4 regions of the Streptomyces chlorus genome follow, and region 2 is predicted to be linked to each of the others. Evidence: riboswitches for the same ligand, from Rfam matches in the RefSeq annotation. Region 2 holds a riboswitch; each other region holds the start of a gene.

Region 1 (7,241 bases), on a different contig from region 2:
AGCGGGGGTGTCGACGGGGGTCGAGCCGCGCCAGCCGAACAGGAGGGGTGCGGTCCGGATCGACCTCACCAGGGAGGTCGCCTCCCGGTCGGTGACCGGGATCAGCCGGTGCGCCATGTCCCCGAGCAGCTGCGAGGGGGCACCGGCGAGCCCGAAGGAGAGCGCGGCTCCGGCGGCGGGATCGATCACCGCGCGGACGATGGTGTCGACACCGCGCGGTGCCATCCGCTGCACGACGGGGCGCAGCTCCTCGGGCGTGCCGAGCTGGTCCGTCAGCTCGGCGTAGGCCCGGCGCAGTTGCTCCTCGTCCGCCAGGTCCAGCCGTACGCCGCCCAGGTCGGCGCGGTGCCTGAGGTGCGGGGCGGTCACCTTTAGGGCCACGGGCCGGCCGAGGGTGCGGGCGGCCTCGACGGCGGCGTCGGCGGTGGGAGCGGGGAGGGCGCGGTGGACGTCGATGCCGTAGGCGCCGAGCAGCACGCAGGTCTCCTCGGTACCCAGGGCGAGGTCCTGCCCGCCGGTGAGCTGCGCGTCGATGAGGGCGGCGGCGCTCCGCTCGTCGATGTCCTCGTACGCGGGCACCTTGCCGGGGTCGGCGGCGTCCCGTCGCCACTGGGCATAGGCGACGGAGTGGGCGAGGGCCCGGACCGCGCGTTCGGCGGCGGGGTAGGCGGGGATGAGGTGGGCGTCCTCGGGGAGGCTCACGGGGGTGAACGGGGTGAGCGGGGTGGCCGGGCCGTGCGGGGTGGCCTGCGTCGATGCGGTGACCGGCGTCGATGCGGCGGCCGGGCGCTCGTCGTCCGGCGGGGCAGGGTGTGTGGCCTGCGCTTTCGCGCGAGCCGGGGTGGCCGGGGCCGGCTGCGGGGCCGTGCCGGCCGCCGCCGACAGGGCCTCGGCCAGGCCGCCGAGTTCCACGTGGACGACCAGGACCGGCTTGGACGGGGTCGCGGCGGCGGCCGAGCGCAGCGCCCCGGCGAGTGCCGCGTCGTCGGTGGGCGGCTCCCCCAGCGCCGGAATCGCGGTCACCACCACGGCGTCGCAGGTGTCGTCGGCCAGTGCCCGGGACAGCGCCGCGTGGAAGTCCGCCGCCGACGCCCCGGTGGTGAGGTCCAGCGGGGAGTGCGGGCGCAGCTCCTCGGCGAGGCAGGCGTCGTAGGTGAGCAGACCCAGGGACTCGGAGTTGCCCAGGATCGCCACCCGGGGCCCGGACGGCAGCGGCTGGCGGGCGAGCAGCAGGCCCGCGTCGACCAGTTCCGTGATGGTGTCCACCCGGATCACCCCGGCCTGCCGCAGCAGCGCGGAGACGGTGGCGTGGGGCAGTCGCGTCGCGCGCACGGCGTGCCCGCGGGGCCCGGAGCCGTGCCGGGCGCCCTGGACCACGACCAGGGGCTTCACCGCCGCGGTGCGACGGGCGAGGCGGGTGAACTTGCGGGGGTTGCCGATGGACTCCAGGTACATCAGGGCGACATCGGTGTCCGGGTCGTCGTACCAGTACTGCATGACGTCGTTGCCGGAGACGTCGGCCCGGTTGCCGGAGGACACGAAGGTGGACACGCCCGTGACACCGGTGACTCCCCCGCCGCGCCGGTGCAGGCGCGACAGCAGGGCGATACCGATGGCTCCGGACTGGGCGAACAGACCGATGCGGCCGGGGCGCGGCATCTGCGGCGCGAGCGAGGCGTTCAGGCGTACGTCCGGGGAGGTGTTGATGATGCCGAACGCGTTCGGTCCGATGATCCGCATGCCGTACGAGCGGGCCTGGCGGACGAGGGCGCGCTGGCGCTCGCGACCGTCGGGGCCCGCTTCGGCGTACCCGGCGGACACGACGACGAGCCCCTGCACCCCGTGTTCGCCGCATTCGGCCACAACCTCGGGGACGTCGTCGGCGGACACCGCGACGACGGCGAGGTCGACCGGGCCGTCGATGTCCCGCACCGAGCGGTGGGCGGGCACTCCGGCGGCTCCGTCGAGTTCCTTCCGCTCCTGCGGGAGGGCCTTGTTCACGGCGTACAGGCGGCCGGTGAATCCGGCGTCCCGGATGTTGTCGAGGAGGCTGCGGCCCACGCCGCCGGGCGCGCGGCCGGCGCCTATGACGGCGACCGAGCCCGGGGCGAGCAGCCGCTGCACCGAGCGGGCCTCGGCACGCTGCTCGCGCGCCCGCTGCACGGCCAGGGAACGGTCGGTGGGTTCGAGGCCGAACTCCAGGCGGACCACGCCGTCCTCGAAGCTGCGCTTCTGGGTGTACCCGGCGTCCGTGAACACCTTGATCATCTTGCTGTTGGCCGGCAGCACCTCGGCGGCGAACCGGCGGATACCGCGCTCCCGGGCGACCGCGGCGATGTGCTCGAGCAGGGCGGAGGCGATGCCCCGGCCCTGGTGGGCGTCCTGCACGAGGAAGGCGACCTCGGCCTCGTCCGCCGGTGACGACGCGGGCGTTCCGCCGGGGCCTATCCGGTCGTAGCGTACGGTGGCGATGAACTCGCCGCCCACGGTGGCCGCGAGCCCCACCCGGTCCACGAAGTCGTGGTGCGTGAAGCGGTGCACGTCCTTGGCGGACAGGCGGGGGTAAGGCGCGAAGAAGCGGTAGTACTTCGACTCGTCCGACACCTGCTCGTAGAAACTGACCAGGCGCTCGGCGTCGTCGACGGTGATGGGGCGTACGCGCGCGGTACCGCCGTCACGCAGCACCACGTCGGCCTCCCAGTGGGCGGGATATTCATGCCGGTCCGAGGAGGTCTGCATGGGCCCCAGAGTACGGCTCGCGTACGGCAACGGCGCGAGGCAGTCTGTGGGGGCACGGGCCGGACCGGGGCCGCGGTCCGGTGCCGCCGGGGAGCGTGAGCGGGTGCCACTCCTGGTGTCGCTTCCGGTACCGCTTCCGGTACCGCTCCCCGGCACGCTTCACGATATGGGAAACTGGTCTAGACAACATGAACTCCGAAGGGCAGCAACACATGGCTGAGCGCCGCATCAACGTCGGCTGGGCCGAGGGCCTCCACGCCCGCCCCGCCTCCATCTTCGTCCGATCCGCCACGGCCACAGGCGTCCCGGTGACGATCGCCAAGGCCGGCGGCAATCCCGTCAACGCGGCCTCCATGCTGGCCGTTCTGGGCCTGGGCGCCCAGGGCGGCGAGGAGATCGTCCTCACCTCCGACGCCGAGGGGGCCGACGCCGCCCTGGACCGGCTGGCGAAGCTGGTCTCCGAAGGGCTCGAGGAACTTCCCGAGACCGTCTGATTTTTGCGCCTGAACCGGCGCCGCTCTCGCGGAATTGGTTGCGCGCCGCCTGGGTTCCTCAATCAATGGTTGCGGTGCTCCGTGGTTCACAGACGCCGACCCACACCACTGAAAGGTCTGCCCGAACCGCCGGGCGGGCCTTTCTCTTTCCCTTTTTGCGCGCAGCAAGAAATGTCTTGGAATCGCACTCCCTTTTGTATACGGCACCCGTGTTAAGAGCGCAGATTCGGTGTGTTTACGGGATGTTGCGCGTTCCTCACACTCTCCGCGCGGGCCCCTCGGTCCGCGCGCTCGGCCCTGTCCGCGCGCTCAGCCCTGCCGGACCCGGCGGTGAAGCGCAGGCGGTGGGCGGCGGCTGCGCGCTCGATGTGCAGCACCATGACCGCACGCGCGCGCTCGCCGTCCCCGCGCACCACGGCGTCCACGACCGCGCCGTGCTCCGCCCAGCACTCCACGGGGTCCCTCGTCCCCCGCACCTCGTACATCCAGCCGATCCTGTGCCGGAGCCGGATCAGCGTCGACGTCAGCGCCGGACTGCCGGACGCCCGGGCGAGCGTCTCGTGGAACCAGCCACCCAGTGAGCGCAGGTCGTCGCTGTGGCCCTGACGGGCCCGCTCCTGGCCCAGCCGGACCAGGCCGCACAGCACCTTCAGATGGGCCTCGGTGCGGCGCTGTGCGGCACGGGAGGCTCCGAGCGGCTCCAGCAGCAGCCGCATCTCCAGCAGGTCGGCGGCCTCCCGCTCGGTGGGTTCCGCGACGCATGCGCCCGCGTGCCGCCGGGTCACCACGAAGCCCTCGGCCTCCAGGGTGCGCAGGGCCCTCCCGGACGGGGACGCGCGAGACGCCGTAGCGGCGGGCGAGGAGTTCCTCGGTGAGCCGGCCGCCACGCTCGTAGACACCCGAGACGATGTCGTCCCGGATCGCCGTACACACCGAGTGCGCCGGAATACGCATGACCGACCTCCGAATTAATCCCCGCATAACATCAACGGGTGACGCCCGCTCCATAACTCTATTGCAACGTGCGGGAATTTCCGACGGCGAGCCGGGAATCATGTCCGTTTTTTGGACAACGGGCCGCCCGCCGGAAAGTCCGATGGCCCCGGCTCGCAGAGCGAGCCGGGGCCATTCCACGGAAAGCGGACACCTGGGGTGTCAGGGGATCACCCGAATGTCGAGGTGCACACGGAGGCCAGGGGGTACGTGCCCGGTCAGACGTTCGCGCCGTGCGCGCGGAGGTACGCGACGGGGTCGATGTCGGAGCCGTACTCGGCGGTGGTGCGGGCCTCGAAGTGCAGATGCGCGCCGGTGACATTGCCGGTGGCGCCGGAGACGCCGATCTGCTGCCCCGGGGTGACCTGCTGGCCCACCGAGACACCGACGGACGACAGGTGGCCGTACTGGGTGTACGTGCCGTCGTGCATCTTGATCACAACCTGGTTGCCGTAGGCGCCGCCCCAGCCGGCCTCGACGACGGTGCCCATGCCGACCGAGAGCACGGGGGTGCCGCTCGCGGCGTGGAAGTCGACACCGGTGTGGCTGCCGGAGGACCAGACGGCACCGCCGGACAGGTAACCGGTCGAGACGTAGGAGCCCGCGATCGGGGACACGAAGGTGGTGAGGCGCTTGCGCTCGGCCTCCCGCGCGGCGCGCTCCTCGGCTTCGCGGGCCCTCTCGGCCTCTTCGGCCGCCCTCTCCCGCGCGGCTTCCTCGGCGGCTTCGCGGGCGGCGGCCTGGGCCGCCTCGCGTGCGGCCTCGTGCTGGGCAGCCGCCTGGGCGTCGACCTGGGCGGCGGCCTCGTCGCCCAGGGTGATCACGGGGGTGAGGCCGGTCTGTTCCGCGGCGGATTCGGCGGCGAGCGCCGGAGCCGCGAGGGAGCCGATGACACCGGTGGTGGTGAGGGCCGCGACGCCCGCCGCCCTGGCGGTGCCGCGATGCACACGGCTGGGACGACGGTGCTTCCCGGGGGCGCGGGTGAACGCCATGTACAGGGTGGTCCTTTCCTTCCCTCTCGCCTACCGGGTTAGCTGACAGGTTCGGAGCAGGAAGGTCTCCTACGGGCCCCCTCGCGACACGCGCGGGCGTCCGATTCACCTCAGGGACGGTTGGGTCCCCGGCTCCCCTGGCTCGCGCCGTACGGGGACTCGGCGATGACTGTCCGGTGCCGCGGGTGCGGCGCACTGCCCGACGAACAGACCGCATGAAGCTAAGCGGGGCATCCTTCAATCCCCAAACTGATCCCGGCTTTTGTAGCGCATCCCACAGGGCAGACATGCACTTCCCGCCCCAATTCGGGCATAAGCGGGCCCTGGTGACTTTCACGCCACCAGGGCCACGCGCGCGTGCGCTCCGCCGGGTGCCCACGGGGCCCCCGCGGACTGCCTCTCAGCGGCGTCCCGGCCGCTGACGGGCCGTCTATTCGGCGGCCACGACGGTGACTTCGCCGATGCCGAGCGCCTCGACGGGCTCCTTGATCTTCGCCGCGTCGCCGACCAGGACGGTCACGAGTCGGTCCACCGGGAAGGCGTTCACCACCGCCGCGGTCGCCTCCACGGTGCCTGTGGCGGCGAGCCGCCGGTACAGCTCGGCCTGGTAGTCGTCGGGCAGATGCTGCTCCACCTGGTCGGCCAGGGTGCCGGCGACGGCCGCGGCGGTCTCGTACCTGAGCGGCGCCACACCCACCAGGTTCTGTACGGCGACGTCACGCTCGGCGTCGGTGAGGCCCTCGGCGGCGAGGGTGCGCAGCACCGTCCACAGGTCCTGCAGGGCGGGGCCGGTGTTCGGGGTGTCGACGGAGCCGCTGATGGCGAGCAGCGACGCGCCGGTGCCGTCCGGGGCGGACCTCAGGACCTGGCCGAACGACCGTACGCCGTAGGTGTAGCCCTTCTCCTCGCGCAGGACGCGGTCCAAGCGGGAGGTGAGAGTGCCGCCGAGGCAGTAGGTGCCGAGCACCTGCGCGGCCCACACGCGGTCGTGCCGGTCCGCTCCGACGCGGCCGATGAGCAACTGTGTCTGTACGGCGCCGGGGCGGTCCACGATCACGACCCGGCCGGAGTCGTCGGCGGTGACCGGCGGAACGGGCCGCGGCTGGGCGGACGATCCGGTCCAGACGCCAAGGGTGTCGCCGAGCAGCTCGTCCAGGTCGGTGCCGGTGAGGTCGCCGACGACCACCGCGGTGGCGGTCGCGGGGCGGACGTGCTTCTCGTGGAAGGCGCGTACGGCCGTCGAGTCGATGCCGGCGACGGTCTCCTCGGTGCCCTGGCGCGGGCGGGACATGCGCGACGTCGCCGGGAACAGCTCCTTGGAGAGTTCCTTCGCCGCGCGGCGGGACGGGTTGGCCAGCTCGTGCGGGATCTCGTCGAGGCGGTTGCGGACGAGGCGCTCGATCTCGCTGTCGGCGAACGCGGGTGCCCTGAGGGCGTCGGCGAGCAGCCCGAGCCCCTTGGTGAGCCGTGAGGCCGGCACCTCGAGGCTCAGACGGATGCCGGGGTGGTCGGCGTAGGCGTCCAGGGTGGCGCCGCAGCGCTCCAGTTCGGCGGCGAACTCCTCGGCGGAGTGCTTGTCGGTGCCCTCGGAGAACGCCCGCGCGGTGATCGTGGCGACACCGTCGAGCCCGGCCGGTTCGGCCTCCAGGGGCGCGTCGAGCAGCACCTCGACGGCGACGATCTGCTGGCCGGGGCGGTGGCAGCGCAGCACCGTCAGACCGTTGCCGAGGGCGGTGCGCTCGGGGGCCGGGAAGGCCCAGGGCCGGGCCTCGCCCGCCTGCGGCTGGGGGTGGAAGTCCATCGTGGCGAGCTCGGTCACTTCGCCGTCTCCTCGTTCTCGTCGGTGCCGGCGGCCGCGGCTTCTTCGGTGCCGGCGGCTGCGGCTTCTTCGGTGCCGGCGGCTGCGGCTTCTTCGGACTCCCCGGCCCCGGGGGCAACGGGCTCGTAGACGAGCACCGCGCGGTTGTCGGGACGCAGGCGGGCCTTGGCGACCTCCCGGACGTCCTCGGCGGTCACGTCGAGG
Region 2 (7,241 bases):
GGAGTTCCAGCCCTCGCCGAGCACCTTCAGCCCGTCGAGGCCCTTGGCCAGGTCCTCCTCGGACTTCGGGGCGCCCTCCGGCTTCCCGTGCTCCCTGCCCTTCTCACCGCTTCCCTTCTCACCACTGTCCTTCTCACCGCTGCCCAGCTCGCCCTCCTCGGTCACCTTGGCGCCCTTGGGCGGGGTGAAGTCGAAGGTCGACGCGGCCGGCCGGTCGAAGCTGACCTTGGTGAAGCCGACGTCCACGACGGCGGCACCGCCGCTCGCCGGGGTCAGCGTGAACTTCAGCGGCGTACCGGTCCTGTGATCCACCGCGATGCTGATGGCGCCGACCGTGGAGCCGGACTGCTTGGGCTTGACGACCAGCTTGTACGCGTCCCGGCCGGCCACCTGCGCGGTGCCGTCGACGGTGACGGACGTGGTGTCGTCGACCGACTTCAGCGCCTCCTCGGCGAAGTCCTTCGGCGTGGCCGGAGGCTGGTGCTCCCGGTCCTTGTCCCCGGCGGACTCCTCGGTGGTGCTGTGGAAGACCTCGTTGGACTCGCTGTCGTAGCCCCAGACGTCCTTGCCGTTGTGGATCAGGCTGTACTCGGAGGCGTTCCCGAGCAGCGACACCTTCTGCCGGTCGGGGCCGTCGGCCGCGATGCGCAGGGTGTGCGTGCCGGAGGCCAGCTCGGTGAGCTTGGCCGTCGGGTCGGCGGAGGAACCGCCGCCCTCCCCCCGGCCCATGGCGCCGGAGGCCAGGCTGCTCTCCAGGCCGCCGAGGTCCGGCAGCCCGAGGTCAGTGGTGATCTTCACGGTGCCGGACAGCTGCTCGACATCCGACTGGGCGATCTTCTCGATCAGCTGCGCGGCGGTGATCTTCGGCAGGTCCGGGTCGCCGGAGTCGGCGATCGCGGGGACGAGCCCGATGGTCGCGGCCGCCACTCCCATCACCGTGACCGGGACGATGTACCGCGTCGCCCTTCTCCGGCCCGCGCCCGGCTCGCCGGCCTCACGAGCGGTCGTCGTGTCGTCGGATTCGTACGGTGCCATGTGTGCCCTACCTCCGTGGTCGGCGGCGGCCTGCGTCTCGTGTCGCTCGCACCAGTCACACCCTGAGCCGCCATTCTCACCCGAATCGGTGAGGAGTGGTGATGTCCGTCGTGTTCCATCTGACCAAACCCGGCGGGCAGATGCGTCAGACCCCGGACGCAACTCCGTGTACTGCTGCGGTATGACACGAGGCGCTGTTTTGCCCCCCGACCAGTAGGGGTCGGAGGGCGCTGCCGTGAGGGCCGGTGAGGGCCGGTGAGGGCCGGTGAGGGCCGGTGAGGGTCCGGGCGAACGCCGAAGGGGCGGCAGGCGGAGGGCCACGGGCGGCGGGCGGCGGCGTGGGACGGGAGGCGGGTCAGCCGGCCCGGTGCACCACCGCGTCGCACAGCTCGACCAGGGCCGTCCTCGACTCGCACTCCGGCAACGGAGCCAGCGCCGAGCGCGCCTCTTGCGCATAGCGCACGGTGTCCCGGCGGGCCTGCTCCAGCGCGGGGTGGGCGCGCAGCAGCCGCAGCGCCTCGGCGTGCCGGGCGTTGTCGCTGAGGTCGGAGTCGAGCAACTCGCACAGGGCGATGTCCTCGGCCAGCCCCAGCCGGGCCGCCCGCTCGCGCAGCCGCAGCACGGGCAGCGTCGGGATGCCCTCACGCAGGTCGGTGCCAGGGGTCTTGCCGGACTCGTGGGAGTCGGAGGCGATGTCCAGGACGTCGTCGGCGAGCTGGAAGGCCACCCCGAGTCGCTCGCCGTACTGGGTCAGCACGTCCACGACCGTGTCGTCCGCGCCGGACATCATGGCGCCGAACCGGCAGGCGACGGCGACCAGCGAGCCGGTCTTGCCGCCGAGGACGTCCAGGTAGTGGTCGACCGGGTCCCGGCCGTCCTGCGGCCCCGCGGTCTCCAGGATCTGACCGGTGACCAGCCGCTCGAACGCCTCGGCCTGCACCCGTACGGCCTCCGGTCCGAGATCGGCCAGGATGTGCGACGCGCGCGCGAACAGGAAGTCGCCGGTGAGGACCGCGACGGAGTTGCCCCAGCGGGTGTTGGCGCTGGGCACCCCGCGCCGTACGGCGGCGTCGTCCATCACGTCGTCGTGGTACAGCGTGGCCAGGTGGGTCAGCTCCACGACCACGGCTGACGGCACGACGCCGGGAGTGTAGGGGTCGCCGAACTGGGCGGCGAGCATCACGAGCAGGGGCCGGAACCGCTTGCCACCGGCCCGCACCAGGTGCTGGGCGGCCTCGGTGATGAAGGGGACCTCACTCTTCGTGGCCTCGAGCAGCCCTTCTTCGACAGCCGTCATTCCGGCCTGGACATCGGCCTCCAGAGCCTGGTCCCGCACGCTCAGCCCGAACGGCCCGACGACGGTCACGAGGGGTCTCCTGTCTGCTGGTGTCCACTGGCTCTTAGACGTCTTGCAAAGTTTGTCGATAGGTCGCTGACATCACTCGAGTCAGCGTATCCGGTCATGTTTCGATCACCGCCAGCACCCACATTCCCCAGACTCACCTGCGCACGCGTGCACCGCGTCTCACGGCACCCTCCTATATCGGATCACAATCCGATCGTTTCTGATCAGTTGGCAATAAAGAATATTCCTCGCCTTTCAGGCACGACAGCCCACCCTCGGGACGCACCCGAACCACGATCCGACCCCAGCCCAGACCGCCGTCCGGGCCGCCGTCCGGGCCGCGCCCCGAACCGCATCCCGAACCGGGATCCGGCACGCGATCCGGCACGCAGACCATCCTGCCTGCCCAGGCGACCGATTTGCCGTAATTGCCAAGTAAATCCCCTCTGGTGGCAAATATGCCCACGCGATACGGCCAGTGAAGTACGTCACGCGCACCCCGGCACGCCCACCCCTCGCACACACCGGCGATTCCCCTTGCCCCGAGAGCGAGTTGACCCTTGGCAACCGCAAAGGGGCAAGCGCCCCAAACACCCCAATGCAAGATCAAGCAGCATGATCTGTGACGGTCGCACTTGTTCCCGACAAGTGCACTCGCATACGTTCCCGGCCTGTCGGGCGGACGCCGAATCCTGCCACCGCCCGCGCCACCCATCAATGAACTCACTCACGCACGGCAGGAGCGGGGGACCCAGGTAAGCCGCCGGACCGGTTCGCACCCGGAACGGCTCGGGGTGAAGCCATGCCCGCAGGGGCACGGCCGGGCACTCTCCCGCCCGAACCCGACAGCTCACCTCGCAGGCGTAGGAGAGGAACACAGACATGCCCGCATCCGGTCCGCCCCGCCGCTTCGGCCGCTCCCGCCTCGTCCGCTCCTTCGCCGTCGCCGGCGTCGCGGCGGTCGCCCTCCCGCTGTTCGGCGCCACCGCCGCCTCCGCCGCGCCCGCCGCTGCCGCGACGTCCGCCCCCGCCGCCGGCACCGTGACCGCGTACCCGGACAACCTCGACGGCTGGATCCGCGAGTCGCTGTCCGTCATGGCGCAGCACGGCATCCCCGGCAGCTACGACTCCATCCACCGCAACATCCTGCGCGAGTCGTCCGGCAACCCGCAGGCCATCAACCTGTGGGACTCCAACGCCGTGGCCGGCACCCCGTCGAAGGGCCTGCTCCAGGTCATCGACCCGACCTTCCAGGCGTACCACGTGCCCGGCACGGCCTTCGACCCGTTCGACCCGGTCGCGAACATCGCGGCGGCCTGCAACTACGCGGCGGACCGCTACGGCTCCATCGACAACGTCTTCGGCGCCTACTGAGACACCCGGGCCCATCGGGACGCCGGGACACCGGCGGCACCGCGGCCTACCGGGACACCCTCCCGGACCTGGGGCGAGGCAGCACGTGTGGGGGCACGTACGCCTCCGCTCCGCCGAACAACCGCTCGAGGACGACGGCCACGCCGTCGTCCTCGTTCGACGTGGTGACCTCGTCGGCCACCGCCGTGAGTTCGGGGTGCGCGTTGGCCATGGCGACCCCGTGGGCCGCCCAGTCGAACATCGGGATGTCGTTGGGCATGTCGCCGAAGGCGATGGTCCGCTCGGGTTCCAGCCCCAGGTGCTCGGCGGCCAGCGCGAGACCGGTCGCCTTGGTGACACCGCGCGGCTGGAGTTCCACGGTGCCCGGACCCGACATGGTGACCGTGGCCAGCGAGCCGACCGCCGAACGGGCCGTCGCCGCCAATTCGTCGTCGGTCAGGTGGGGATGGCGCAGCAGCACCTTGCTGATCGGCCGGACCCACAGATCGTCCCGCCGTTCGACCCGCACGGCGGGCAGCGTCGGGTGCGGCATCAGATAGCCCGGCTCGATCAGGGTGAGCCCGTCCACCCCGTCCTGGTCGACCGCGGCATACAGCTCCCCGACCTCGGCCTCGATCTTGCCGAGCGCGGTCTCCGCCAGTTCCCGGTCCAGGGTGACCGACCACAGCATCCGGTCCGTGCCGGCGTCGTACACCTGCGCGCCCTGTCCGCACACCGCGAGCCCGGTGGCCCCCAGGTCGTCCAGGAGCGGCCGCACTCCGGGCGCCGGGCGCCCCGTCACCACGAGATGCCGGACACCGGCCCGCGCCGCCAGCGCCAGTGCGGCGAGGGAGCGGTCGGAGAGGGTGTCGTCGCCGCGCAGCAGCGTCCCGTCCAGGTCGGTGGCGATGAGCGAGCAATCGGTGGGTGCGGCCATGATCAGAGAATACGGACACCGCGCCCGCCCGACTCACCGCGCCCGAACTCACCCCGCCCGTCCCGCTCCGCCCGGCTCACCTCACCCGGCTCGCTCCGCCCGGGGCACCACGCCCGGGGTGCCGTCCGCGGCCTCTGCACCACTTGGCAACAACATGCTCCGCTACCTACCGCCCTCGTGGTCTTGGGCGGTACCTTCACAAGTGTCCAGGGGGGACTTGATCGGGGGGTCAGGTGAGCAGTGGACGCACGCGTGTGCTGAGGCTCGAGGAGCTCGGCGAGGGAGAGCGGGAACGGTGGCGTGAGCTGCGCGCCGCGACGGAGGCACCGCGCAGCCCTTTCATGGAACCGGAGTTCGCCACCGCCGTGTCCAGGGTGCGGCCGCGGGCCCGGGTCGCGGTGCTGTACGAGGGGGCGTCCACCGAGCCGGCCGGCTTCCTGCCGTACGAGCGGGGCGCGTTGGGGCAGGGCCGGGCGATCGGGCTCGGCGTCTCGGACTGCCAGGGCGCCGTCCTGAGTCCGGGTCTCGCGCTGGAGACCGGTGAACTGCTGCACGCCTGCTCGGTGTCGAGCTTCGCCTTCGACAACCTGGAGGCGGACCAAGCCCTGTTCGTCCCGCACGCGGCCAAGGAGCACGCCACCTTCGTCATCGACGTGGAGAAGGGCTACGAGACCTACGAGTCCGTACTGCGCGCCCAGTCTCCGAAGTTCCTGAAGACCACCCTGGCCAAGGAGCGCCGGCTCGGCCGCCAGGCCGGACCTGTGCGGTTCGTGTTCGACGAACGCGACCCGGCCGCGCTCCGCGCGCTCATCGGGTGGAAGTCGGCGCAGTACCGCAGGACCGGGCGCCGCGACCGGTTCGCGCAGGAGTGGATCACCCTGCTCGTGGGCCGCCTGGCCGGGACCCGGGCTCCGGAGTGCACGGGCACGCTGTCCGTCCTGTACGCCGGGGACCGTCCCGTGGCCGCCCACTTCGGCCTGCGTTCGGCCTCGGTGCTGGCCTGCTGGTTCCCGGCGTACGAACCGGAGTTCGCGAAGTTCTCGCCGGGGCTCGTGCTGCATCTGCGGATGGCCGAGGCGGCGGCCGGCGAGGGCATCGGCCTGCTCGACATGGGCCGCGGCCCGGCCGAGTACAAGGATTCGCTGAAGACGGGCGAACGTGCCGTCTACGAAGGGGAGGCGACGCGTCCGGGCCTGGGCGCCACGCTTCAGCTGCTGCGCCGCGAGCCCGCGCGCCGCGCGCACGGCTTCGTCGTCGCCCGGCCGCGTCTCGCCTCGCTGGCGTCGCGGACGTTGAAGGGGGCGGCGCGGCTGCGCCGGCCGTGAGTGGTTCCCGGTCGCGAGAACCGCTCGGGACGGCAATGGCCGCTGGTGACAACCGTTCGTGAGGAGGGGAGGGGGAGGGCCCATGTCCCGCACAGCACGTACGCAGGAGGAGATACGGCGGTTCCTGGACATCGGCGCGGTTCAGGTCGCCGAACTGGACCTGAGCGGTGAGGAAACCGCCCTGAGACCCGGTCCGGGCAGTCCGCCGGTGACGCACGGCGAGGTGTTCCTGCTGGTCAGGAGAGACGGCCTGCCGGTGGGCACACTGCTGGGAAGGGTCCCGGAGGGGGCCGATCCGACGACGGTCCTGGCCGCGCTCGCACGGCAGGCGCTCGCACGGCAGACGCAGGCACAGGCGCAGACGCAGGCACAGGCACAGGCGCAGGCACAGGCGCAGGCACAGGCGCAGGCACAGGCACAGGCGCAGGCACAGGCGCAGGCACAGGCGCAGGCACAGGCGCAGGCGCAAGGGCAAGAGCAAGGGCACGACACGGCGGAGGCAGCCGTGGAGACCGCCGGGCCGCCGCCGCCCTTCACCTCGGTCGTCGTGGCCACCCGGGAGCGGGCCGGACAACTCGCCCGCGCCCTCGACTCGCTCCTCGCACAGGACCATCCGCACTTCGAGATCGTCGTCATCGACAACACGCCCGTGACGGACGAGACACGCGACCTGGTGCAGCGGAAGTACGGGGAGCGCGTGCGGTACGTGCGCGAGCCGGTCCCCGGACTCGCGACCGCGCACAACACCGGACTCGCCCACGTCCTGGGCGAGGTGATCGCGTTCACCGACGACGATGTCGTCGCCGACGCCCGCTGGCTCATCGAGCTGACCGCGCCCTTCGCCGCCGACCCGGAACTCGGCTGTGCCACCGGCCTGATCCTCCCCGCCCGGCTGCGCACCCCGGCCCAGGTCCTGCTGGAGAGCCACGGCGGCTTCGCGAAGGGGTTCACACCGACGACGTACGACCCGCGGAACCCGCCCCGCGACGAACCGCTGTTCCCCTTCACCGCGGGCCGGTTCGGCTCCGGGGCGAACATGGCGTTCCGTACGGAGGTGCTGCGCGCGGTCGGCGGTTTCGACCCGGCCACCGGCGCCGGGACGCCCGCCCGGGGCGGCGACGACCTGTACGGGTTCGTCCGGGTCCTCGCCCAGGGACACAGGCTCCGCTACACGCCCCGGGCGTTGGTGTGGCACCACCACCGGGAGACCTGGGCCGATCTGGAGACCCAGGCGTTCGGCTACGGC
Region 3 (7,241 bases), on a different contig from region 2:
CTCCTGGACGACGGCCAGTACCGGCGCGCGCTGCCCGAACTGCGCCGCCTCGCCGACGAACGCGCCACCGAGGCGGGCCAGGCCGACCCGCAGTCCCTGCGCTACCGCTACGAGGCCGCCCAGTGCCTGGAGCAGATCGGCCAGCCGACGGCGGCACTCTCCGAGTACCGGGCTCTGCTGCCGTACTACGAGAACCAGTACGTGGCCGCGGGCGACCCGCAGCTCGCCCATGACGTCCGCCGTCGCATCGGCCACCTCCTGCTCGCCCTCGGTGACCGTCCCGCGGCCCACGACACCCTGGCCCGGCTGCTGCACGACGTGGAGCGCTCCCAGGGTCCCGGCCACCCGCTCGCCGGCGAGATCCGCCGGACTCTGCAGTGGCTGGGGCAGGTACACGGATAGCAGGACAGGGCGTCTCATTTCGGAACCCGGCCGGGCCGGTAGGCGCACGGCGGTGCCGGAAGTCCTGGTGAATCGTTGGTCGAATGGGTTGGCCAGAGCTCGGCCGCTGCCTACCATCGATCATCGCAAGACTTTGTGCACCGCCGCACAAGCTTCCCCAGGAGGTTTCCTTGCACCGCCGTCGTCGCACCGCGCTCCTCCTCACCGCCGCCCTCACCGCGGCAGCCCCCCTGCTCACCGCCTGCGGGAACGACGCCCGTCCCGGAGCGGCGGCCGTCGTGGGCGGCCAGCGGATCACGGTGTCGCAGCTGGAGAACCGGGTCAACGAGATCCGCGTGGCCCAGCAGGAGGCGGTGCCGGGCGAGGCCCAGTACGCGCAGGCCATCGCCCGCACCGGCAGCCTCACCCGCGACACCCTGCACGGCATGGTCCTGGACCGGGTGCTGGAGCACGCCGCGCGCGACGCCGGCGTGACGGTCACCCCCAAGGAGATCCAGGGAATGCGGTTCGGTCTGGAGGAGCAGGCCGGCGGGGCCGAGGCACTGGAGTCGACCTGGCTGCAGCAGTACGGCATCCCGCCGCAGCGGCTCGACGACAACCTCCGCCTTCAGCTCCAGGCCCAGAAGCTCGCCCAGGGGCTCGGCACCGACACCAGCAGGCCCGAGTTCTGGCAGGCACTGTCCGAGGCGAGCAAGAAGCTCGACGTCGACCTCAACCCGCGCTACGGCAGCTGGGACGACGAGAAGAGCAGCCGCGTCGACGCCGTGACCCCGTGGGTGCGCGAGGTCACGGGGGCAGCCGGAGCCCAGCCGGTCGCCTGACGTGCCAGGCGTACTTTCAGACCGGGCCGGTCCCCCTGTGGACAACTTTCGGGGGCCGGCGGCGCCGTGGGTTAGTTTCGGATCGTGAACGCAATCAGCCCCGCGGCACCCTCTGCGGCCCCGACCGGCCGCATCGTCCTGCTCACCACCAGCCACCGCGTCGCGCCCGGCCTGCTGTCCTGGCCCGCCTGGCAGACCCTGCACGCGGCCGACAAGGTGCTGTGCGCGGACGGCGCCCACCCGCAGCTGCCGTATCTGCGCGAGGCGGGCATACCGGTCGAGGAGGCGTCCCCGGCCGCCGAGGACCTGGTCGACGCCTGCGCCGGCGGGCGGACGGTGGTGGTCGTGGCGACAGGCGAGGGCGAGCCCGCCCTGACCGACGGTCTGGCCCGCCTCGCCGGCACCGGCCGCGTCCCGATGCCGGAGCTGGAACTGCTCCCCGCCTCCTACGACCTGCCCGGCGCCCGCCTGCTCGACCTCGTCCAGGTCATGGACCGCATCCGCGCCGAGTGCCCCTGGTCCTCCCAGCAGACCCACAAGGGCCTGGCGAAGTACGGCATCGAGGAGGCGTACGAACTCGTCGAGGCGATCGAGGAGGGCGACCGGGACGAACTGTGCGAGGAACTGGGCGATGTCCTCCTCCAGGTCGTCTTCCACGCCCGGATAGCCGAGGAGCATCCCGAGGAGCCCTTCTCCGTCGACGACGTGGCCGGCGGCATCGTCGCCAAGCTCATCCACCGCCACCCCCATGTCTTCGGCGACGAGACGGCGACCACCCCCGAGGAGGTCAAGGCGCACTGGCTGCGCACCAAGGCGGTCGAGAAGCGGCGCACCTCGGTCACCGAGGGCGTACCCCTCGGCCAGCCCGGCCTGGCCCTCGCCGCCAAACTCGCCTCCCGCGTCCGCACGGCCGGGCTGGACGTCCCCCTGCCCCGGGCGGACGGCATCGGCTACGAACTGCTCGCCCTCGCGGTGCGGGCCGAGGCGGAGGGCGCCGACCCGGAGGCGGCGCTGCGCGCGGCCGCTCGGACCTACCGGGACGCGATACGGGCCGCGGAGGGCGTGGGGGAATAGGCGCACCCGCCCGCGTGCCGCCGGATACCCGTCGCGTGAGCAGGGCGTGCCTCCCCGCGCCCGTGTGCCGCCGGATACGGTCGAGCGGTGACCGACCAGCCCCAGCCCCAGCCCCAGCCCGAGAACGGTGCCCCCGAACTCTTCACCTGGGAGTTCGCGAGCGACCCCTACCCCGCGTACGCGTGGCTCCGGGAGCACGCTCCCGTGCACCGGACGCGGCTGCCCAGCGGGGTGGAGGCCTGGCTGGTCACCCGTTACGCCGACGCCAAGCTGACCCTCGCCGACCCCCGCCTCTCCAAGAACCCGGCGCACCACGACGAGCCCGCCCACGCCAAGGGCAGGACCGGCATCCCCGGTGAGCGCAAGGCCGAGCTGATGACGCATCTGCTCAACATCGACCCGCCGGACCACACCCGGCTGCGCAGGCTGGTCAGCAAGGCGTTCACACCGCGCCGTATCGCCGAGTTCGCGCCCCGGGTGCAGGAGCTCACCGACGGGCTCATCGACCGGTTCGCGGACAGCGGTTCCGCCGACCTCATCCACGACTTCGCCTTCCCGCTCCCCATCTACGCCATCTGCGACCTGCTCGGCGTTCCCCGCGAGGACCAGGACGACTTCCGGGACTGGGCGGGCATGATGATCCGTCACCAGGGAGGTCCCAGGGGCGGCGTCGCCCGGTCGGTGAAGAAGATGCGCGGCTACCTGGCCGACCTGATCCACCGCAAGCGCGAGGCACTGCCCGCCGAAGCCGCCCCCGGCGAGGACCTCATCTCCGGCTTGATCCGTGCCTCCGACCACGGTGAGCACCTCACCGAGAACGAGGCCGCCGCCATGGCGTTCATCCTGTTGTTCGCCGGCTTCGAGACCACCGTCAATCTGATCGGCAACGGCACCTACGCCCTCCTCACCCACCCGGGGCAGCGTGAGCGCCTGCAGACGTCCCTCGCCGCCGGCGAGCGCGGGCTGCTGGAGACCGGAGTGGAGGAACTTCTGCGCTACGACGGGCCCGTGGAGCTGGCCACCTGGCGGTTCGCCACCGAGGCGCTCACCCTCGGCGGGCAGCACATCTCGGCCGGTGACCCGGTCCTCGTCGTCCTGGCCGCCGCGGACCGCGATCCGGAGCGGTTCGCCGACCCCGACGCGCTCGACCTCGCACGGCGCGACAACCAGCATCTGGGGTACGGCCACGGCATCCACTACTGCCTCGGCGCCCCACTGGCCCGCCTGGAGGGCCAGACCGCGCTCGCCACGCTGCTGACCCGTCTGCCGGACCTTGAACTCGCGGCGGACCCGGCCGAACTGCGCTGGCGCGGCGGCCTCATCATGCGCGGACTGCGCACACTGCCGGTGCGATTCACCCCGCCACCGAAGTGATTTCGCCCATGAGGGGAAGCGCTCGACGTCCTCCGAAATGCCCCGGAAGGTCTTCGAACCGGCCCCCGGGCAGCCCTCGAAATGCCCGTCGGCCACCGTGCAGGTGACCGTCAGGCCCCCTTCGGACACGGTCTGTCGAGCCTTGGTAGGAGCGAGGTAAAGGTGACGCTCACTCAGCTCTGTGATCTTAGTGTGATCTGCGCGGCATTAACTTGTGACAGACGTTCGACTGCGGATACGTTCACCCATCAAGCACGGCACCTCGCTTTCACAGCAGCGCAGTTCGAACCGCCGTGCGAGTAACTGTTGTCCTGCGAAAGGTCTCCGCATGCTCTCCGGCAATGGTCGTCACCGCCGCCCCCGCCAGGCTCCGGCTCTTCTCGTCGCGGCCGGAGTGACCGGCTCGGCCATCGCGATTCCCCTTCTCGGGGCCGGCGCGGCCAGCGCGGCCGACGGCTCGACCTGGGACCGGGTCGCCGAGTGCGAGTCCGGCGGCTCCTGGAGCCAGAACTCCGGCAACGGCTACTACGGCGGTCTGCAACTGACCCAGGAGGCCTGGGAGAAGTACGGCGGCCTCGACTACGCGACCAGCGCCGACCAGGCCAGCCGGGGCCAGCAGATAGCGGTGGCCGAGAAGATCCTCGCCGACCAGGGTGTCGGCGCGTGGAGAGCCTGTGGGCTGCTGGGGGGACTGAACCAGGAATCGTCCGTGCCCGGCGTGGACACCGGCGTGGACACCGGCGTGGAGGACGGCTCGTCGGCCAAGCCCGGTTCCGAAAGGACCGCCACCCCGTCGCCGTCGCAGTCCTCCGACTCCTCGGCGGACGCGGAGGACGCCACGGAGGGCAAGGCGAAGGGGAAGGAGGGGAAAGAGGGGGAGAAGGGTGGATCGGCCGGCCCCAGTGCTTCCTCCTCCGCTTCCCCCTCTCCTTCGGCCTCGGCCAAGGGTGAGGAATCGGACAAGTCCGAGCAGAAGGTCGACGCTTCGGCCTCGGCTGGCGGCGAGGACTCCGGCGGCGGCCGTCACCGCGGCGCCAACGCCGAGGAAGAGGTGCGTGAGGACCGTGACGCCGGATCCTCCGGCCGGCACGCTTCGCGCGGCGGTCTCGGCTTCACGCGCGGCCTTGGCAGTTCGTCCCCGTCGAGCGACTCCGGCGCGGGCTCCGGGAGCGGCTCCTCGGCCGCCTCCGACTCCCTTGCCCTCGGCGGCGGATGGCTCGCCCAGTACAGCGGAGGGGACGAGATCCTGGGCGCGGCCGCCTCGAACCTCATCCTTCCCGGTCAGACGCTTTCGTTCGGGTTCGAGTCGGACAACGGCTGACATCCGGGTGCCGGCTGGGCGTGCGGGCCTTTCCCGGCCGGGCGGCAGGGCTGAGCGGTAGCTGGGCACCGGTTGAGTGGTGACTGGGCGGCAGTTGGGTCGGCGTGCGAAAAAGCGTGTCGACGGGGCCAGTTGAGGTCATGATTCGCGAAGAATGTCTGATTTAAAGGCGATGAGAGATAGGTCTCAGAAGCCCTGATCGTCTTTGATAATCCGCCGAGCGCGTGTCTACGGTCAGGACCGCTCGCCATCGCGGGCCCCGGCTGCCGCCACGCCGAATCCTGCCAGTGGCAGCACGGGAACAGTCGTCGCGTCATGCGCCGTAGGCAGGAGCGGGGGACCCAAGGTAGGCGCCAAATCCGGTGGAGAAAGCCGGATGTGGCTTGGGGTGAAGCCGCGTCCCGTGAGGGACGCGGCCGGGCAACTCAACCGGCCCGAACCCGACAGCTCACCTCGTAGGCGTCGGTGAGGGGATCCATTCATGCTGTTTTCCGGCAAGGGCAAGCACCGTCGTCCGTCCAAGGCCACCCGTGTCATCGCCGTCGCCGGCGTCACCGGTGTCGCTGTCGCCGCCCCGCTGATGGCGGCCGGCAACGCTTCCGCCGCCACCGCCTCCGAGTGGGACGCCGTCGCCCAGTGCGAGTCCGGCGGCAACTGGTCGATCAATACCGGCAACGGCTACTACGGCGGTCTGCAGTTCTCCGCCTCCACCTGGGCCGGCTACGGCGGCACGGCGCACGCCGGCACCGCCGACCAGGCCAGCAAGGCCCAGCAGATCCAGATCGCCGAGAAGGTCCTCGCCGGCCAGGGCAAGGGTGCCTGGCCGGTCTGCGGCACGGGCCTGTCCAACGCGGCCTACACCGGTGGCGGTTCCGCCGAGGGCTCGGGCAACCAGAGCTCCGGCAACCAGGACAGCGGCTCCTCGCAGAAGTCCCAGAAGCAGGAGTCCCCGAAGCAGAAGTCCCAGGAGCGGAGCGCCGAGGCCGCTCCCGAGCGTTCCGCCGAGCAGAAGGCCTCCCGCTCCGACGAGCGTCCGGCCGCCAAGAAGACCGTCACCACCCCGACCGGCGAGAAGGTCGAGAAGGGTGACGGTGAGTACAAGGTCGTCAAGGGCGACACCCTCAGCTCGATCGCCTCGGAGCACGACGTCAAGGGCGGCTGGGGCAAGCTGTTCAAGCTGAACGACGAGATCGTCGAGGATGCCGACCTCATTTACCCGGGCCAGCAGCTGCACCTGAAGTAAGGCCGCAGTCGCAGGTCCTGGCCCCGTCCCCACGGGTGCCTGCCCCGCCCCGGCGCGTGTCCCCCGTACGCGCCGGGGCGGGGCTTTTCCGTGTTCGACGCCGGATCCGGTTCGTGCGCGGTGCCGGACCCGGACCCGGTCTCCGGTCTCCGGTCTCCCGGTTTTCCGGTTTTCCGTCTCCCGGTTTTCCGATACCGCCTTTGTTCCGTTCGGAAACAATTTACTCTCGGTTCTGTCCGTGAAGCGGCCGACCGGATGGCCGATCGCCCCGAGCCGGATAGGCTCGGGTCCGCAGGGCCCCGTGGCCCCGCTGAACCACGTCACATCCATGAAGGAGATGCTCGTGCCGTCCATCGACGTCGTCGTAGCCCGGGAAATCCTGGACTCCCGAGGTAACCCCACGGTCGAGGTCGAGGTCGGCCTCGACGACGGCAGCACGGGTCGTGCCGCCGTCCCGTCCGGCGCCTCCACCGGCGCCTTCGAGGCCATCGAACTCCGTGACGGCGACCCCGACCGTTACCAGGGCAAGGGTGTCGAGAAGGCCGTCCTGGCCGTCATCGAGCAGATCGGCCCGGAGCTCGTCGGCTACGACGCCACCGAGCAGCGCCTGATCGACCAGGCGATGTTCGACCTGGACGCCACCGACAACAAGGGCTCCCTCGGCGCCAACGCCATCCTCGGCGTCTCCCTGGCCGTCGCCCACGCCGCCTCCGAGGCCAGCGACCTGCCCCTCTTCCGCTACCTGGGCGGCCCCAACGCGCACCTGCTGCCGGTGCCGATGATGAACATCCTCAACGGCGGTTCGCACGCGGACTCCAATGTGGACATCCAGGAGTTCATGATCGCCCCGATCGGCGCGGAGTCCTTCTCCGAGGCCTTGCGCTGGGGCGCCGAGATCTACCACACGCTGAAGAAGGTACTGAAGAGCAAGGGCCTGGCCACCGGCCTCGGCGACGAGGGCGGTTTCGCCCCGAACCTCGGCTCCAACCGTGAGGCCCTCGACCTC
Region 4 (7,241 bases), on a different contig from region 2:
GCTGGCGGTCATGGAGAACGAGCAGATCGTCGCGAACGTCCGGGCCACCGGGGAACTGCTGCGGTCCCGGCTCGCGGCCCTCGTCGACACGTACGAGCTGCTCGCCGACGTCCGTGGGCGGGGCCTGATGATCGGTATCGAGTTCGGCCGGCCGCGGTCGCTGAAGCTGCGCGGCCGCTGGGCCATGCTGCAGGCAGCGCGGAAGGGACTCTTCGCGCAGATGGTGGTCGTCCCGCTGCTGCAGAAGCACAGGATCCTCACCCAGGTCTCCGGCGACCACTTGGAGGTGATCAAGCTGATCCCGCCGTTGATCATCGGCGAGCGGGAGGTGGACCGGTTCGTGGATGCCTTCACCGCGGTCATGGACGATGCCCATGACGGCGGTCTGGTATGGGAGTTCGGCAGGACACTGGTGAAGCAGGCGGTCGCCGAACGGTGAAGCAGGCGGTCGCCGAACGGTGAGACGGCGACGCCCGCACCTGGTCCCCGACTTTTGCCTGTGAGGCAAGGAATTTGCCTCACAGGCAAGAAAGCGGCTGAATGGAGTCATGAGCTCCCCCGAGGCCGAGCCGTCGGTCGAACCGGCCGCCGCGCTTCCCGCGGTCGCCCCGCAGCTGCGCGCCCTCCGGCGCCGGGCCTCCCTGACACTGGAGGCCGCCGCCCGCGACGCGGGACTGTCGCCCGCCCATCTCTCCCGGCTGGAGACCGGACAGCGCCAGCCCTCGCTGCCGATGCTGCTCTCCCTCGCCCGCATCTACGGTACGACGGTTTCCGAACTGCTCGGTGAGACGACCGCCGCCCGTGAGGCGGTGACGCGCGTCGGCGACATGGAGCCGACCTCCGCGGGCGGCTGGACGTATTGGCAGGCCGGTTCCCCCGGGCGCGGGATGCAGGCCCTGCGGGTCCAGGTCCCGTATGGGGCCCAGGGCGACATCGTGCGGGTCCACCCGGGCGAGGAGTGGCTGTACATCCTCAAGGGGCGGCTGCGGCTGCGCCTCGGGGACGCCCTGCACCGCCTCGCCCCGGGCGACAGCGCGCACTTCGACTCGCTGACCCCGCACCGTATCGCCGCCGAGGACCCCGACGGGGTCGAGCTGCTGTTCGTCCATACCCTGCTGCAGAGTCCCACGGCCGCCCTGTGCCTGGGCCCCACCCAAGGAGATGTGTCATGAAAGACATGGAGGAGAAGTTTCCCCGCGCCCTGTGGGTGAGGCTGTTCGTCTACGTGGTGGTGGGGCACCTCTTCGCGGGCTTCATCTATCTGCTGTTCGAGCTGGGCGCGAAGCAGTAGCCCCCGGTCGAACACAGCAGGAGCCGAGCGATCCCGTGATCCCCCGGTCGAGCACCTGCTCGACCGGGGGATCGCTCAGTCCAGCATGCGCTCGCGCAGCCGCTCCCGGTTCTCGGGGGTGAGCCCGAGCGCCTGCTCGAGGTAGGGGTCCACGCCGCCCCAGGTCTCCTCGATCGTCTCCAGCGCGGCCGACAGATACTCGGCGCGGGCGTCGAACAGAGGGTCGAGCAGCTCCATGACCTCGGGGGAGTAGGCCGAGGCGGAGGTGCCGCTGCGGCGCACCTTGTAGCGGCGGTGCGCGGCGCTGGACTTCAGATAGTCGTCGAAGATCGCGTCCCGTTCCACGCCCAGCGCGAGCAGCGTCACCGCCACCGACAGGCCCGCGCGGTCCTTGCCCGCCGCGCAGTGCATCAGCGCGGGCACACACTCCTCGGCGAGCGAGATCAGCACCCGGGAGTGCTCGGCGGTGCGTTGCCTCACCGTCATGCGGTACGAGGCGATCATCCGCTCCGCCCCCTTGTCGCCGGCGAGGATCGAGCGGAGCTGGTCCAGGTCCCCGTCGCGGACCATCCTCCAGAACGTGGCGCCGTCGGCCGGGTCGCTCAGCGGCAGATTCACATTGCGCACGCCGGGCAGTTCGATGTCCCGCCCGTCCAGCTTGTGGTCGGCTGCGTTGCGGAAGTCGAAGACGGTGTGCAGTCCCAGGGAGGACAGGAAGGCGGCGTCCTCCTCGGTGGCGTGTGCGAGATGGCCGCTGCGGAACAGCACCCCGTGTCGCACTCGGCGGCCGTCGACGGTCGGCAGGCCGCCCACATCACGGAAATTGCGCACTCCGGTGAGCTCGGGTTCGGTCGACGGGATCTGCTGCGTCACGGGGGCCCCTCTCCCACTCTGCGCCGCCGGCGCGTCGGCGTCGGCGGGTGTCACCCGACGATACGACATGCCCGGCAGGGGCAATGAGTTGGCGACGGGGCCGTCGGAGTGGAGACGGGGCTGTCCCGGTGGAGCCGCCGGTGTGGAGTCCCCGGCGCGGACGGACCCGTGCCGGGCCCCCGGACCGACCCGGCCGAATCATCCAATATTTCCCTATTGGTGCGTTCTGCCCCTTTAGGGCGTTTCGCCATAACGTGCCCCGATAGAAGGGGAGATGGGAATGGGGTGGTGAGCATCGTCATAGAGGTGACGATGTGCTGTCGCCATGTTCACGTAATTCCGATATTTCGCAAGGGGATTCGGGGGGTGCCGAAATCCCGGTGCGACTCTGGGTGACGATTTTCAGGTCAATGGATCACGAAAAAGCGCCTTCGCTCGGAAGATCGCGCTTGTCCCTTTGCTTCTCGGTCGCCTACGTTCGCCATCAATCCGGACGGACGCCTAATCCTGCCGCTGTCCGGAACCTTCACACTCTGACCCGTATATGGCAGGAGCGGGGGACCCACAGGTACGACTGCCTGTTCCGGTCTCCGGAACGGCTTGGGGTTAAGTCGCGCTTTCGGCGCGGCCGGGCATCTCCAGTCCGCACCCGACAGCTCACCTCGTAGGCGCCGGAGAGGAATTCGTCATGCCCGCAAAGGGTAAGCACCGCCGTCCCAGCGCTTTTCGTTTCACCCGTTCCATCGCCGTCGCCGGAACCGGTGGCGCCGTACTCGCCCTGCCGCTTCTCGGCGCCACCGGAGCGAACGCCGCCACTCCGCAGGCCGCACCGGAAAAGGCCGTCCAGTCGTATTCCGTCGCCGGTAAGACGTCTGACGGCGTGCAGGCCGACGACAACAAGAACGGCGACGCCCGCACGTACATCGTGAAGGGCGGCGACTACCTGGCGAAGATCGCCGAGTCCGAGAACGTCGACGGCGGCTGGAAGCAGCTCTACTCCGACAACCGCGAGGCCGTGGGCGGCGACCCGTCGCTCATCCACCCCGGTCTGAAACTCTCGGTCGACGGCAAGGCCACCGCGACCAGCGCACAGAAGAAGTCCTCTTCTCCCGAGAGGTCCTCTTCATCCGCTCCGTCCTCCGCGGCGAAGCCGTCGACGGCCGGGGCGGCCCCCGAGCAGTCCGCGCCGAAGTCCTCCTCCGGCTCGACCACCGCGAACCAGGTCGCGACCGCCTCCGGTTACAGCTCGCCGGTGCCCGGCGGCGGCTTCGGCACCGCCTACAAGGTGGCCGGCAGCATGTGGTCCAGCGGCTACCACACCGGTGTCGACTTCGCCGTTCCGACCGGCACCTCCCTGAAGGCCGTGGGCGCGGGCACCGTCGTCTCCGCCGGCTGGGCCGGCTCGTACGGCAACCAGGTCGTCATCAAGCTGAACGACGGCCACTACGCCCAGTACGCCCACCTGTCCTCGCTGTCCGTCTCCGCCGGCCAGACCGTGAGCGGCGGCCAGCAGGTCGGCCTCTCGGGCTCCACCGGCAACTCGACCGGCCCGCACCTGCACTTCGAGATCCGCACCACGCCGAACTACGGCTCGGACGTGGACCCGGTCTCCTACCTCCGCGGCAAGGGCGTCTCCATCGGCTGACCCCCGAGGCAACCTGCCTGACGCGCCACCGAAGGCCGGACCCCGATCCCGGGGTCCGGCCTTCGGTGCGCCCGTAGCGAGGGAGTGCTGGGAGCGCCGGGGGTGTTCCGTGCGTCACGTCGCTCGCCGGTCAACGTCCCCGCCCGGAGGGCTATTCCGGATTGGCCAATGCTTTGCGAGTGGCTTATCTCACCGCCCGTCAATGCCTTCCTACGGTCGCGTAGGTCACATTCGAAGGTGAATCATGTCCGGTTGTGGCAGACGATTCGAAGAAAGACAGCAAGGCAGTGATCGGGTCGTACGTGGCGGTGGGGGACAGCTTCACCGAGGGCGTCGGCGACCCCGGCCCCGACGGGGCGTTCGTCGGCTGGGCCGACCGATTCGCGATACTTCTCGCCGACCGGCGTCCCGAAGGCGACTTCCGGTACGCAAATCTCGCGGTGCGCGGAAAACTGCTCGACCAGATCATGGCCGACCAGCTTCCGCGGGCCGTCGAATTGGCCCCCGCACTGGTTTCGTTCTGTGCGGGCGGCAACGACATCCTGCGCCCCGGCAGCGATCCGGACGAAGTGGCCGAGCGTTTCGAGCGGGCGATCGCCACGCTCGCGGCGGTCTCCGGCACAGTTCTGGTGACGACCGGGTTCGACACCCGTGGTGTGCCCCTGCTCAGGCATCTGCGTGGCAAGATCGCCACTTACAACGGACATGTGCGGGCCGTCGCCGACCGGTACGGCTGTCCGGTGCTCGACCTCTGGTCCCTCAGGAGCATCCAGGACCGCAGGGCCTGGGACACCGACCGGCTGCACCTGTCGCCCGAGGGGCACACACGCGTGGCGCTCCGCGCGGGACAGGCCCTCGGCCTGGACACCCCGGCAGACCCGGAGCAGGCATGGCCCCCGCTGCCGCCGCGCGGCAGCCTCGACGTCCGGCGGGACAATGTCCACTGGGCACGCGAGTACCTGGTGCCGTGGATGGGGCGCAGGCTGCGCGGGGAGTCGTCGGGGGACCACGTGACGGCGAAGGGCATGCTGTCCCCGGACGACATCAAGGAGCGCATCGCCTCGGTGGCATGACGCGGGGCGCGAGGGCGGGAGTGGGGGAGGCGGCGGCCACCAGCTTTTCCTTCGTCGAGAAGTGAGGGAGTACGCGTGCGGTGCTCACCCCGAGCGCCGCCGCCACGCTCAACCGCACCCTGGTCACGCCGTCACACCGGTCAGGTGCCGGGGCGGTGGACGACGTGCGCGGCCCCGGGGCGCTTTCCGGTCGGTGAGGCGTCCCGGGGCCGGACCGGCCACACATAATGGAATGTCTGACCGACTCCACTTGGAGGCATTGTGGCCGGTACCCGTTCCCAGAGCTCCGGGCTCCGTGCGCTACGGCCCGCGGCCTTCGGCGCGGACCCCACCGGTGAGCGCATGGCGCGCATCCGCAGGTCCCCGCACTACCGGGACGGCGTGTTCCAGAACCCCAAAGGCCCCACCCGGCTCCGGCCCCCGGGCTCGTCCCGGGACCTGGCGAAGACCTACTTCGACAAGGACACCCGGTCCCGCCGTGCCCCGCACGGCACCCTGCCGGTGCACGCCACCACCCTCGCCGACCTGGCCCGCCCGCCTGCCTCCGGACTGCGCCTGACCTGGATGGGCCACTCCAGTGTGCTCGTGGAGATCGACGGGCGGCGGGTGCTGTTCGACCCCGTGTGGGGCGAGCGCTGCTCCCCGTTCCCCTTCGCCGGTCCGAAGCGGCTGCACCCGGCACCCCTGCCGCTGGCCGCGCTCGGCCCGGTCGACGTCGTCGTGATCTCGCACGACCACTACGACCACCTGGACCTGCCCACCATCAAGGCGCTCGCCGGAACGGACACGCTGTTCGCCGTACCGCTCGGCGTGGGCGCCCATCTCGAGCACTGGGGCGTGTCCGCCGGCCGGCTGCGCGAACTGGACTGGCACGAGGCCACGGGGGTCGGCGGACTCACCCTCACCGCCACCCCGGCCCGCCACTTCTGCGGCCGGGGCCTGCGCAACACCCAGCACACCCTGTGGGCCTCCTGGGTCGTCGCGGGCGAGGAGCACCGCGTCTACCACAGCGGCGACACCGGCTACTTCGACGGTTTCAAAGACATCGGCGCCACCCACGGCCCCTTCGACGCGACGATGATCCAGATCGGCGCGTACTCGGACTTCTGGCCCAAGGGGCAGTCGGACCCGATTCCGGGACCTGGCTACTGGCCGGAGATCCATATGAACCCGGCAGAGGGTCTCCAGGCCCATCTCGACCTCCAGCAGGGCCGGCCGGGCGGGGTCTTCCTGCCGATCCACTGGGGCACCTTCAACCTGGCACCGCACCCGTGGGCGGAGCCCGGTGAGTGGACGATGGCTGCGGCCGACGCGGTCGGGCAGCCCGCCGCCTTCCCCCTTCCGGGCCTGCCGTTCGAGCCCGCCGGGGAACTACCGGCCGAACCGTGGTGGCGGGGCGTGGGGCACGTCCCGAACCACAAGTGGCCCCTGCCCGACCCTGTCACGGACTCCTCCCACGAGGGCCTGGACCTGGTGGGGGAGGAATGAGCCTTGGCCTTGATCGCTACGGTGAGTGATGTTTCTACGAGGGGCGCGCAGGGCGTGGAGGGCTTCCGAGGGGCCCTTCGGCAGGGCGGCCGAGCGGAAGAACGAGGGCCGGGGAGCTTTGAGCTCCCCGGCCCTCGATGTTTCCCGATGACCATCTCTGACCAGGTTGGATCGAGTGGCGACTGATCTGTGACGAAGAGGAGACGGGTTTATCGGTCTGTCGTACGAAGCCTCATACCAGAGCGGGACGCTGTCCGTGTGAGTTTGTCAACTGACCACCGCACGTGATGCGGTGGTGACTACGGTGAGTGTCGGTCGGGCGACGCATGGCCGACGCCCTCGGCCTTCCGGGGCTCCCCCGACCGGTACGGCGACACCGCGGCGACACCCGTCGCTCGGCGCATCGCGCCACGGGGTCGCGCCCATCAGATCGGATCAGGGAGCGGGGACCGGTACGTGCAGGCAGAAGGCGGACGAGGGAGAGGACGGGGTGACACACCCCGCCGCTCGGGCCCGGCCGGTGCCTCGGGCGTGACCGGTGTGCCGGGCGTGACCAGCGGGTCGCAGGCAGCCGCGGCTGCCCCGGGCGGGCCGTCGGCCGGCCCGCGCGCCGGTACCGACAACGGACGTCCGCCTGCCGCGCGCGGCGGCGAGCCGCGCGGAGCACGGAACCGGTCCCGCGCGCCCGGCGGCCGTGACACCAGGCGTTCCCCCGGCACCCAGGACCGACGGACCAGTTCGAGGACACCCATGCCCGATCTCCGCGCTCCCGCCGGTCCACCCTCCCGCACCGACCGGCGGGAGGGCGGACGGCACGGACGCCCGCCCTCCCGGCCCGCCCCCGCGCACCCCGAGGCACAGATACGGCCCC

The links. Region 2 has a riboswitch for cyclic di-AMP ahead of ACFPZI_RS05265 (transglycosylase SLT domain-containing protein). Riboswitches for the same ligand answer to the same signal wherever they lie in the genome.
Region 1: it holds a riboswitch for cyclic di-AMP, as region 2 does, so the genes downstream of both, ACFPZI_RS20415 (M23 family metallopeptidase) here and ACFPZI_RS05265 (transglycosylase SLT domain-containing protein) in region 2, are expected to answer to the same signal.
Region 3: it holds a riboswitch for cyclic di-AMP, as region 2 does, so the genes downstream of both, ACFPZI_RS03015 (transglycosylase family protein) here and ACFPZI_RS05265 (transglycosylase SLT domain-containing protein) in region 2, are expected to answer to the same signal.
Region 4: it holds a riboswitch for cyclic di-AMP, as region 2 does, so the genes downstream of both, ACFPZI_RS30575 (M23 family metallopeptidase) here and ACFPZI_RS05265 (transglycosylase SLT domain-containing protein) in region 2, are expected to answer to the same signal.

Annotation. Positions count from the first base shown of each region.
Region 1 is NZ_JBHSOA010000042.1:257,626-264,866, forward strand. Features, by position in the region: gene ACFPZI_RS20400 (bifunctional acetate--CoA ligase family protein/GNAT family N-acetyltransferase) at 1-2,739, opposite strand, end outside; gene ACFPZI_RS20405 (HPr family phosphocarrier protein) at 2,952-3,233, shown strand; partial or broken gene ACFPZI_RS20410 (GntR family transcriptional regulator) at 3,446-4,187, opposite strand; gene ACFPZI_RS20415 (M23 family metallopeptidase) at 4,445-5,218, opposite strand; cyclic di-AMP (ydaO/yuaA leader) riboswitch at 5,231-5,393, opposite strand; gene ACFPZI_RS20420 (M16 family metallopeptidase) at 5,649-7,037, opposite strand; gene ACFPZI_RS20425 (M16 family metallopeptidase) at 7,034-7,241, opposite strand, start outside.
Region 2 is NZ_JBHSOA010000009.1:195,058-202,298, reverse strand. Features, by position in the region: gene ACFPZI_RS05275 (LolA family protein) at 1-1,035, opposite strand, end outside; gene ACFPZI_RS05270 (polyprenyl synthetase family protein) at 1,391-2,401, opposite strand; cyclic di-AMP (ydaO/yuaA leader) riboswitch at 3,095-3,259, shown strand; gene ACFPZI_RS05265 (transglycosylase SLT domain-containing protein) at 3,263-3,754, shown strand; gene ACFPZI_RS05260 (HAD family hydrolase) at 3,801-4,670, opposite strand; gene ACFPZI_RS05255 (GNAT family N-acetyltransferase) at 4,925-5,995, shown strand; gene ACFPZI_RS05250 (glycosyltransferase family 2 protein) at 6,078-7,241, shown strand, end outside.
Region 3 is NZ_JBHSOA010000005.1:94,164-101,404, reverse strand. Features, by position in the region: gene ACFPZI_RS03040 (serine/threonine-protein kinase) at 1-402, shown strand, start outside; gene ACFPZI_RS03035 (SurA N-terminal domain-containing protein) at 573-1,223, shown strand; gene ACFPZI_RS03030 (nucleoside triphosphate pyrophosphohydrolase) at 1,308-2,297, shown strand; gene ACFPZI_RS03025 (cytochrome P450 family protein) at 2,385-3,671, shown strand; gene ACFPZI_RS03020 (transglycosylase family protein) at 4,000-4,992, shown strand; cyclic di-AMP (ydaO/yuaA leader) riboswitch at 5,301-5,469, shown strand; gene ACFPZI_RS03015 (transglycosylase family protein) at 5,474-6,235, shown strand; gene eno (phosphopyruvate hydratase) at 6,579-7,241, shown strand, end outside.
Region 4 is NZ_JBHSOA010000084.1:11,405-18,645, reverse strand. Features, by position in the region: gene ACFPZI_RS30595 (aspartate aminotransferase family protein) at 1-439, shown strand, start outside; gene ACFPZI_RS30590 (helix-turn-helix domain-containing protein) at 549-1,172, shown strand; gene ACFPZI_RS30585 (DUF6126 family protein) at 1,169-1,291, shown strand; gene ACFPZI_RS30580 (tyrosine-protein phosphatase) at 1,367-2,164, opposite strand; cyclic di-AMP (ydaO/yuaA leader) riboswitch at 2,686-2,850, shown strand; gene ACFPZI_RS30575 (M23 family metallopeptidase) at 2,853-3,809, shown strand; gene ACFPZI_RS30570 (SGNH/GDSL hydrolase family protein) at 4,097-4,882, shown strand; gene ACFPZI_RS30565 (MBL fold metallo-hydrolase) at 5,144-6,370, shown strand; gene ACFPZI_RS30560 (ATP-binding protein) at 7,121-7,241, shown strand, end outside.